DNA from 2 places in the Cytobacillus sp. IB215316 genome. Region 1 is predicted to be linked to the other one. Evidence: riboswitches for the same ligand, from Rfam matches in the RefSeq annotation. Region 1 holds a riboswitch; the other holds the start of a gene.
The links. A riboswitch is a leader RNA that binds a small molecule or an ion and turns the genes downstream of it on or off. The one in region 1 is predicted to bind thiamine pyrophosphate.

Region 1 (4,711 bases):
TTTACATTTTTTCCACGATACCCTTTGAATTGTGAAACGCTAACAAATGATTCTTCCAAAACAGGTACAGTAGGAATTTGCTTTGTTGTTCTGGCAATATAGTCATGCCAGGCATCAGGATACCATATACCTTGGTCAATTAGCTCTTGTTTATATGTAGACAGCACATACTCTTTAGGGCCATCTGCCACGATTTCTCCATGTTCATTAAACAAAATAATTCGTTCGATAAAATCTAATACATGGTCAATATTATGTTCAACGACGATAACCGTTTTGTCACGGCTCACATCTTTTATCGTATCCCATATTTGTTTCGTCCCTTTTGGGTCAAGCATAGCCGTCGGCTCATCTAAAAATAATACTTCAGGTTGAAGGGCCATCACTGAAGCAATCGCTAAGCGTTGCTTCATTCCTCCTGATAACGTTTGTATTGATGTATGGAGGTCATCTACTTCAAGCTTTACCATATTTACATATTCGCGAATTTTTTCGGGCATATCCTTGCGCTTAACCCTCAAATTTTCCAACACAAATGCAATTTCTTCATCAACGAAGGGCATACAAAATTGCGTGTCTGGATCTTGAAAAACATATCCCCAAGATTCCGGTGTAATAATTTCATCAGCTTTAATAGGTACTTCAATCGAATTTGGAATGATTCCTGATAACACTTGCAAAAGCGTAGATTTACCGCATCCCGAAGGGCCTAGAATTAATACTTTTTCCCCTTCATAAAAAGAAGAGGAGACATCTTTAAATAATAAAGATGCACTCCCAGTAAACTTTAAGCGTAAGTTTTTCACACTTGTGATTTCTTGCATGTATAACACCTCAACTACTTATCCAACGCATCATAGTCTTCTTTTGATGCAGGACGAACTAAATTTGTAACACCAGTTGCTTCCAAAGCCTTAACGAGATAATATGCAAAAACACCAGCTATTATAATCCCACTGATTACTCGGAATCCAATGAATAATGTTAAATTCCAAGCTGCTAGATCACCAATATACCCTTTGTAAAAATCCATCCCTATTGATGCTACTGCTGATGCAGCACCTGCAAGTGAAGCAATTAAGATATCATAGCGTTTATAGCGTGCTGCTGCAAATATTAGTTCTGCAGCTAATCCTTGTAACAACCCATATAGCATTACTTCTAATCCGTATTCAGATCCCATGATAAATTCACCAGATGCAGCTGCCATTTCAGCAATAATTGCCACACCAGCTTTACGAATAACCAAAAAGGCAACAGTTGCTGCTATAAACCACATACCATATGCAAGCTGATCTACTTGTAATCCAAATGCGCCTATCGTTTCATAGAATGTTCCCCATAATTTGTATACGATTCCAAATACGATTGCAATGACTATTGTAACTAAAATATCAGTTAATTTTAAACCTTTGTTCATAGTTATTTCCTCCTATCTTTTATATCAATCAAAAACGCTCTAAGTTGTTTTCCAAAATTACAAGCCAAAAACGAGAATTATGCGATTGTCATCGTTTTATATTAGATAAGAGACCTCACAAAATTTTTCAACCTGACTAGCATGCTTTATTTGGATGTTGACATTGCTGAAATAGGCCAGGTTTCTTGTGTATATGCCATCTCCCAAAACAATAGTTCATATTGACTACTAATGATAAAGTGCTCCTGCATTCTTTCTCTATCAGCTTCTGTTACTTGATCAGCAATATCATCAAGCAAATCGATGACTTCTTCAACTAATTTGCGGAACCAATCACCACCATATGTTTGAATCCATTGTTGGTATATAGGTTCAGTTGGATTTGCATGAACGAGCTGCTCTCCAATCTCATAATATAACCAGTAGCATGGTAACAAAGCAGCGATTGTGTCTCCTATATGCCCAGTATGTGCTGCACGATACATATGAGAAGTGTATGCGTATGCTGTTGGAGCTGGTTTAAAATTAGCTTTTTCCTCTTCGGTGATACCTAGCTGAACCATAAAGTCCTTATGAAGAGATAATTCAGCTTCATTCGTACCCATCGCATGAGATGCCATTTGGCTCACTATTTTTAGATCAGTTGCTTGTGCTGCTGCTAATGTTTGCACTCTTGCAAAATGACTTAAGTAATAAGAATCTTGTAGAACATAATAGCGAAAGCGGTCAAATGATAATGTCCCATCTGCAAGCTCTTTCACAAATGGATGATCAAAGCTCCTCTGCCAAATTTGGTCTGCTTCTTCTCTAATTTTTTTGGAAAACTTCATGATAAATTCCACCCTTCTTTTATAACATTCGCTTCACTAAGAGTAAGGCACCCTAATGATAAAAAGATGAAGTGGAAAATTTCTTGACAGCATATTGCCTATCCTTGTCTTTGTTTTCGATCATAACAAAACATCATTATAATAAATAGTAAAAGTTCATGAATAAATAGCTTTGTTATAAAGGCATTAGAAAACAAAAACCACTCTACAATAGAGTGGAATTAGACGAATTGGAAAATGTGATCCAATATGTTTGTCATCAATCCACTTCCCTACGCTAGCATTAACTAGATCAGGTATAAGGGTTAAGGCAGCAAAGCCCCTCTCAGCAAACGTGATTTGCACCCCTAGTGGTAAGCGATATTTAATTTCACATACAACCTTACTATACTTTTATTATTTCCACAAGCAAAAGATTCCTACATACTCACATCAATATTTTCCCTTTTATCCAATGTGATATAAATTAATATGACACGGAAGTTTGTTTTTTTATCACTTGATCTAAAGTAATACATATAACTGTGCCTACTACTAATCCGTTATTTATTATTGGTCTTAACATGGATGGAAGTTCATTTATTGCTTGTCCAGGGATAAACAATAAACCAATGCCAACCAATAATGAAAGCCCAATAATAAAATATTCTCTATCTCCTAATTGTGTAGATTGGTAATCTTTTAATGCTAAACCAATCATGATAGTAAATGGGTAAAATAAAATTGCATAGCCAACTGGTTCGGGAATCATAGCAGCATATGTAGTAAACATCGGGAAGAAACTAAGTAAAATGATAAATACATTTCCTAAAATAAATGGTAAGCGATTAATAATTTTGGTCATTGCAATAAATCCAGCTGATCCAGAAATCGGTACACTACCAATTGCAGAAAAAATACCACCTAACCACTGGTTTATCCCCATAACAAAGCTTGCTTTATTGTAGTTTACAGCTTCATAATTTTTTGTATGTTCTTGTAGCTCTTTTTCTACAACATAAATCGAGGCAAGCATATTTGTTAATAATAGTAAGCCTATCATAATGGAAGTAATAATCATCCCGCTATTCAATTGAGGCATTCCCCAAGCAAAAATCTGTGGTACTGAAATACCACTTGTGGTCTGCGGAATACTTTTTCCTAGCCGAAGCACAGCAAACAGCAGTGATCCAATGAATAAACTAAGTAAAACAGAATATCTTCGAATAAATGGCACACGACTTTTTGCCAATAATATCGTTATAACTAAAACACAAACCGCAGGAACAGCGACCGAAAAATCTACTGAATCTTGTTTATACCCTACACCAAAAATACCGTTCATAAACGAACCACTTAGTTGTGCAACTAACAATAATAAATAAGTTCCTGTGACAATTGGAGTAAACAGTTTCTTCAAATGATCGATCAATTTAAAAAGAGCTAATAAGATAAATAAAACTCCGCTTAGTATCATCCCCATTTCAAGCTGTTGTAAACCCTCATATGTACCAAGATTTCCAGCTTCAACGATACTCGCATAAACGATAAACACACCCCACCATAACCCTGCGGGACCTTCCATAATCGGTAAACGATGACCTAATACTGCTTGTAATAGACCTGAAAGACCTAAAACGAATAATGTTCTTTGTAGTAATGTAGCGATTTCTGCTTGGGGTAACCCAAAGGAATTTCCAATAACTATAGGAGCCACAACACTTGTTGTAATTATAAAAATCATCCATTGCATTGATGAAAATAATAACCTCATAAAAAACCTCCATCCTATCATATATATTCAATTCAGGAAATTGTTACTATAATTCTTTATATTAACATACATTCAATTTGCCCCAATACATGGAATCACCTAAATGATAAGTGCAATATTTCTAACTTTAAAAAGAAATAATAAAATAGCTAACCAATTGAGGTTAGCGTTATAAACTATGATATGGATTTTTCTATTATCATACATATGGTCATATATTTTAGCATGTTGTAGTTCGTAATAAGAGCAAAATACGAATATACTAACGTTCGGAGACTTCCTTAGACTATAACAAATAAACCCCAGTTCACGTGAATAAAAGCAACAAAGTTTACGAAATGACCCTTTCGTAAACTTTGTTGCTATTTTTACTAACAATGGACAGTATGAAGAGTTCAATAATTATAAAAGTAGAAAAGATACCTCGAACGCTAGATATATATACGTCCTTACATGAACGAAATGCTTACGAAAACAGTCTTACGATAAAAGCCTATATTTAAGGTGTCTTATCTTTATTTACTTTTGCTCCATAGGCTGTTACATATATAAGTGGAATGATTATTTGGGCAAAAGGTTCTGGTTTGCTAAATAAGGCAGAGAGGAATCCGAAATTACTGCTATCGTAGTTCGGCTTTTGTTCATAGTTATTCAGATCATTAGACCTAAACAGTGGAGTAAGTAAATATAGATTTCTCGCATTAGTAT
Region 2 (4,711 bases), on a different contig from region 1:
ATTTTATTTTGAATAAAAGTTATATTTATCGCCTTTTTATCCAATAGTAATAAAGATGGAAAACAATACATAGGAGGAATTAAGGATGGGTCGTGGTAAGCATTTTAATCATAAACGGAAAGGTTATAAAAACACCAAACATAAATTCGGACATAATGTAGCAGCAAAACATAAAGAAGAAGCAGAATTTGCAATCGAAACAGTAGCTACGAAGAAAGATCGCCCAGTTTCAATTCACGTTGAAAAAGAGTAAGTTTTGTTAGAAATAGTCTGTGTAAATAAGAGTATTTAATGAAAGTTCATGGTAAAAACAAGTGAGAAGTAAGCGCTATTCGCCTACTTCTCACTATATAGAAGATTTAGCCGTATATATTGGAGCCTGTTTGCGTAAATTCCTCTGCCTTTTGCTTCATTCCTTCTTCTATCACTTCAGACTCATTTTTACCTTGGTCTTTTGCCATATCTCGAATGTCTTGAGATATTCTCATTGAACAAAACTTAGGCCCACACATTGAGCAAAAATGGGCTGTTTTAGCACCTTCGGCAGGCAATGTTTCATCGTGATATTCACGTGCTCGCTCTGGGTCTAACGAAAGGTTAAATTGATCGTGCCACCTAAACTCAAAGCGTGCCTTAGAAAGTGCATCATCTCGATTTTGAGCACCAGGATGTCCTTTCGCAAGATCTGCTGCATGAGCAGCAATTTTGTAAGCGATAACTCCTTCACGTACATCTTCTTTGTTCGGTAAGCCTAGGTGTTCTTTAGGTGTTACGTAGCAAAGCATCGCCGTTCCAAACCAACCAATCATTGCAGCACCTATAGCTGAAGTAATATGGTCATAGCCAGGCGCAATGTCTGTCGTTAATGGGCCAAGTGTGTAAAATGGCGCATCGTGACAAACTTCTTGTTGTTTATCCACATTTTCTTTTATAAGATGCATCGGAACATGACCAGGTCCTTCAATCATCACTTGAACATCATGCTTCCAAGCAATTTTCGTTAATTCACCCAATGTTTCCAATTCAGCAAACTGCGCTTCATCGTTCGCATCAGCAATGGAACCTGGACGGAGACCATCCCCTAAAGAAACTGATATGTCATATGTTTTTAAGATTTCACAAATATCTTCAAAATGAGTATATAGAAAGTTTTCTTCATGATGTGCTAAGCACCACTGCGCTAAAATAGACCCACCTCTAGAAACAATGCCTGTCGTACGCTTTGCAGTCATTGGTATATATCTCAAAAGTACCCCTGCATGAATCGTAAAGTAATCTACACCTTGTTCAGCTTGCTCAATTAATGTGTCACGATATACTTCCCACGTTAAGTCTTCCGCAATGCCATTTACTTTTTCAAGCGCTTGATAAATAGGAACCGTTCCGACTGGAACTGGTGCATTTCTTATAATCCATTCTCTCGTTGTATGTATGTTTTTCCCTGTAGACAAGTCCATCATCGTATCTGCACCCCAACGAATAGCCCATGTCATTTTTTCTACTTCCTCATCGATGGATGACGAGACGGCCGAATTGCCAATATTCGCATTAATTTTCACATGGAAGTTTTTCCCTATAATCATCGGTTCACTTTCTGGATGATTAATATTTGCTGGAATGATCGCGCGACCACTAGCTACTTCATCTCGGACAAACTCTGGGCTCATATTTTCACGTATAGCTATAAATTCCATTTCAGGGGTTATTATACCCTTTCTTGCATAGTGCAATTGTGTGACACATTCGCCACTTTTTGCTCGTAGAGGCTGCTTATTAATATGTGGAAATTGTTCAAGGTTTGAACGAGCATCTGATTCTACATATCCATTATCCTCTGGTTTTATTTCACGGCCTTCATACTGTTCAACATCATTTCGTTTAATAATCCAGTCATCTCGTAGCTTTGGAAGACCTCTCCGTATGTCAACATCATACGCAATGTCTGTATACGGTCCGCTCGTATCGTATACTCTCACAGGCTCATTTTCTTCCTCGCCAAAAGTACCACTAGTATGTTGAAGCTCAATTTCTCTCATCGGTACTTTTACATCAGCTTGATCTCCTTGTACATAAACCTTCTTGCTACAAGGAAATGTCATATTTTGTGCAATACTTTCTTTTGTCATTGAAAATTCCTCCTCAATAAAATGAATGAATCAACTGTCAGATAGTCGGTCTGAATAAAGTATACATATTCAAACTATCTTATGAAATTGCTAACCCATACCAACTAAAAAAGGGTTCTCAAAATTGAGAACCCTTTTGTTGAAAGTAATTTATGACATAGCTATAGTAACAATAAGCTGGTCGAATTCTACTTCCCTACGCTGGTATGAGCCAGATCAGGTTCTAAGAGTCAAAGAACTTTAACGCGCTCTTCTCTCAGTCCAAGCTATTGGACCCCCCTAGTAGTGAACATATGTAGTTATCGTTAATACTATAACACAATTAATATTGTTGTGAATAGAGGAAAAAGAAATTATACAATTTTATTTTTCTTTAAGTTCACTTATCATCGCATTTAATAAATAATCAACTGATTGGTGAAGGTTTAACAAACGCTTCCCCTTCCCTTCATTATAAAAAACTTGAACAGACAATGTTTGCAAATTTTCAAAAGTTGATTCTATTTGCAAAGGATAAATATATTTAGGATTTTGTTCATTAATCCACTGCAAAGCATTGATTTTCCACATATCAAGAATTTTATTAACTTCATTAGCAAACGGATATACCTCACGATAAAAATCAACTTCAACATGAGTAAGCTCTTTTCTTTGTTCCAGTATATCTATGCATTTATTATTAAATGTCTTTAACATATTTGTTAATTTTATTAATTTTTCGTAATTTTCCATATTATTTTCTCCAATTAATCTACTTAAGTTCCAATAATATTATATCAATTCGATGGATTGATTGAAAGGATAGCGAGGGTATCTTTTGCTGAATTTTCATGTGGGATTAGAGTGCAATGTCGATGATGTTATGGTCATATATATTTTCTATTTTATGAAGGTTATTTGATATAGTTTTAATATTCCTTTGTTGTTGCTCAACATATATATCTATGTGTTCTTCAACATGATTAACAAGCTTTTGATCTATTAATTCAAGATAGTCAAGCAATTCATCAAACACCGAATTCTGCAATTCTTTATTGGTCAATTCCATTTATCTTCTTCCTCCTCATCAGTATATTTAACTTACATTATAATCATTGAGCTAAACATAGCCTCTCTTTTACTTATACGGTATAGTTTCGTGATGTTAAGCTCAACACCTCCACGATTGACAAAACTAGAACTAATTCAACAAAGAAAGTCGACAATTTTATATTTGCGACAATTCGACAACGCAGTTCGCATGAAAATAACAGGATTGTTTACACTAATTGTTAGGAGGTGTTTTAGTTGGCCAAAAATAAAAACAACAAGCAGCAAAATAATCGAGAAAATAAACAGAAAGCAACGGGATATGGTAACCCAAAACTAGAAGGCCCTAATAAACCTGCTACTTAACTTCAAACGAAGATGAGGGCTAGCCTTCCCTCATCTTCGATATATTAGGTGTGAATCACCCCAACTACATGTCCTCATAGTACACTCTCCAATCGTTTACTTCATTCAAAATATTATATTTGTAACATTATTATACGAACAATCGTCTAATTATTTGAGGCTAAATAACGTGTAAAAAGAAGTTTATCACTTGCCATAACTTAAAAAAACACCTATACTTTTTTTTTAACATCATTATGATGACACTTTGTTAAAATCGTTACAATGTAGTTTTATTATTTGTTATGATAGTTGGTGAAGTTAGGTGAGGAGGATGAATCAGTGATTCGCTATCCGAATGGTAAATTATATAAAGAAAAACAAGATAAAGATACTAATACCGCTAAAAAAGCTTCATACAGTAATCGTGGTATGACTTTGGAAGAGGATATTAATAACTCTAATCATTATTATTTACTACACAATATAGCGGTTATTCACAAAAAGCCAACGCCAGTTCAAATCGTACAAGTTGACTATCCGAAAAGAAGTGCTGCTGTTATTAAAGAAGCCTATTTTAAACAAGCTTCAACTACTGACTATAATGGTATTTACAAGGGTAGGTATATAGATTTTGAAGCTAAAGAAACTAGAAACAAAACATCATTCCCTTTGCAAAACTTTCACGACCACCAAATTAAACATATGCGAGATGTAATAAATCATAACGGATTGTGTTTTGTCATTTTACGATTTACTAAGAATGAACAGATCTTTCTGCTAGAAGCTACCCACCTATTAAGTTTTTGGGACCGTATGAAAAAAGGAGATAGAAAATCAATAACAAAACAAGAGATAGTGGATTTAGGTCATGAAGTCCCACTAGGCTATAAGCCACGCATTGATTATCTTAACATATTGGATAATATTTATTTCTCATAACTCTGCTAGGGATTATTAAGTTGAAAGGTAGGAATACCACATGGCAAGTCAATCACACTCAAGAACAGCACGTAAACAAGCTGAACGTAACCATAAAAGTAACCAAAAACCTAAAAAAAGTATCTTTCAATTTATTAAGAAACTTATTTTAGTATTTTTTTCGTTAGGAATTATTGGCGCTATAGTTGGAGCAATCGCCTTTTATGTAATCATTAAAGATGTACCTCCATTAGATGAACAAGCATTTCAAGCCTCATTCTCTTCAAAGG

Region 2: linked by a shared signal. The riboswitch ahead of thiC (phosphomethylpyrimidine synthase ThiC) and the one ahead of tenA (thiaminase II) in region 1 are both predicted to bind thiamine pyrophosphate.

The regions. Positions count from the first base shown of each region.
Region 1 covers NZ_JAXBMC010000009.1:54,378-59,088, forward strand. The annotation lists gene SLH48_RS14580 (ABC transporter ATP-binding protein) at 1-824, opposite strand, end outside; gene SLH48_RS14585 (ECF transporter S component) at 839-1,420, opposite strand; gene tenA (thiaminase II) at 1,567-2,250, opposite strand; TPP riboswitch at 2,503-2,609, opposite strand; gene SLH48_RS14595 (purine/pyrimidine permease) at 2,717-4,003, opposite strand; gene SLH48_RS14600 (hypothetical protein) at 4,503-4,711, opposite strand, start outside.
Region 2 covers NZ_JAXBMC010000008.1:7,828-12,538, forward strand. The annotation lists gene SLH48_RS13495 (hypothetical protein) at 86-253, shown strand; gene thiC (phosphomethylpyrimidine synthase ThiC) at 360-2,126, opposite strand; TPP riboswitch at 2,303-2,417, opposite strand; gene SLH48_RS13505 (DUF1798 family protein) at 2,490-2,858, opposite strand; gene SLH48_RS13510 (hypothetical protein) at 2,965-3,174, opposite strand; gene recU (Holliday junction resolvase RecU) at 3,843-4,442, shown strand; gene SLH48_RS13520 (PBP1A family penicillin-binding protein) at 4,483-4,711, shown strand, end outside.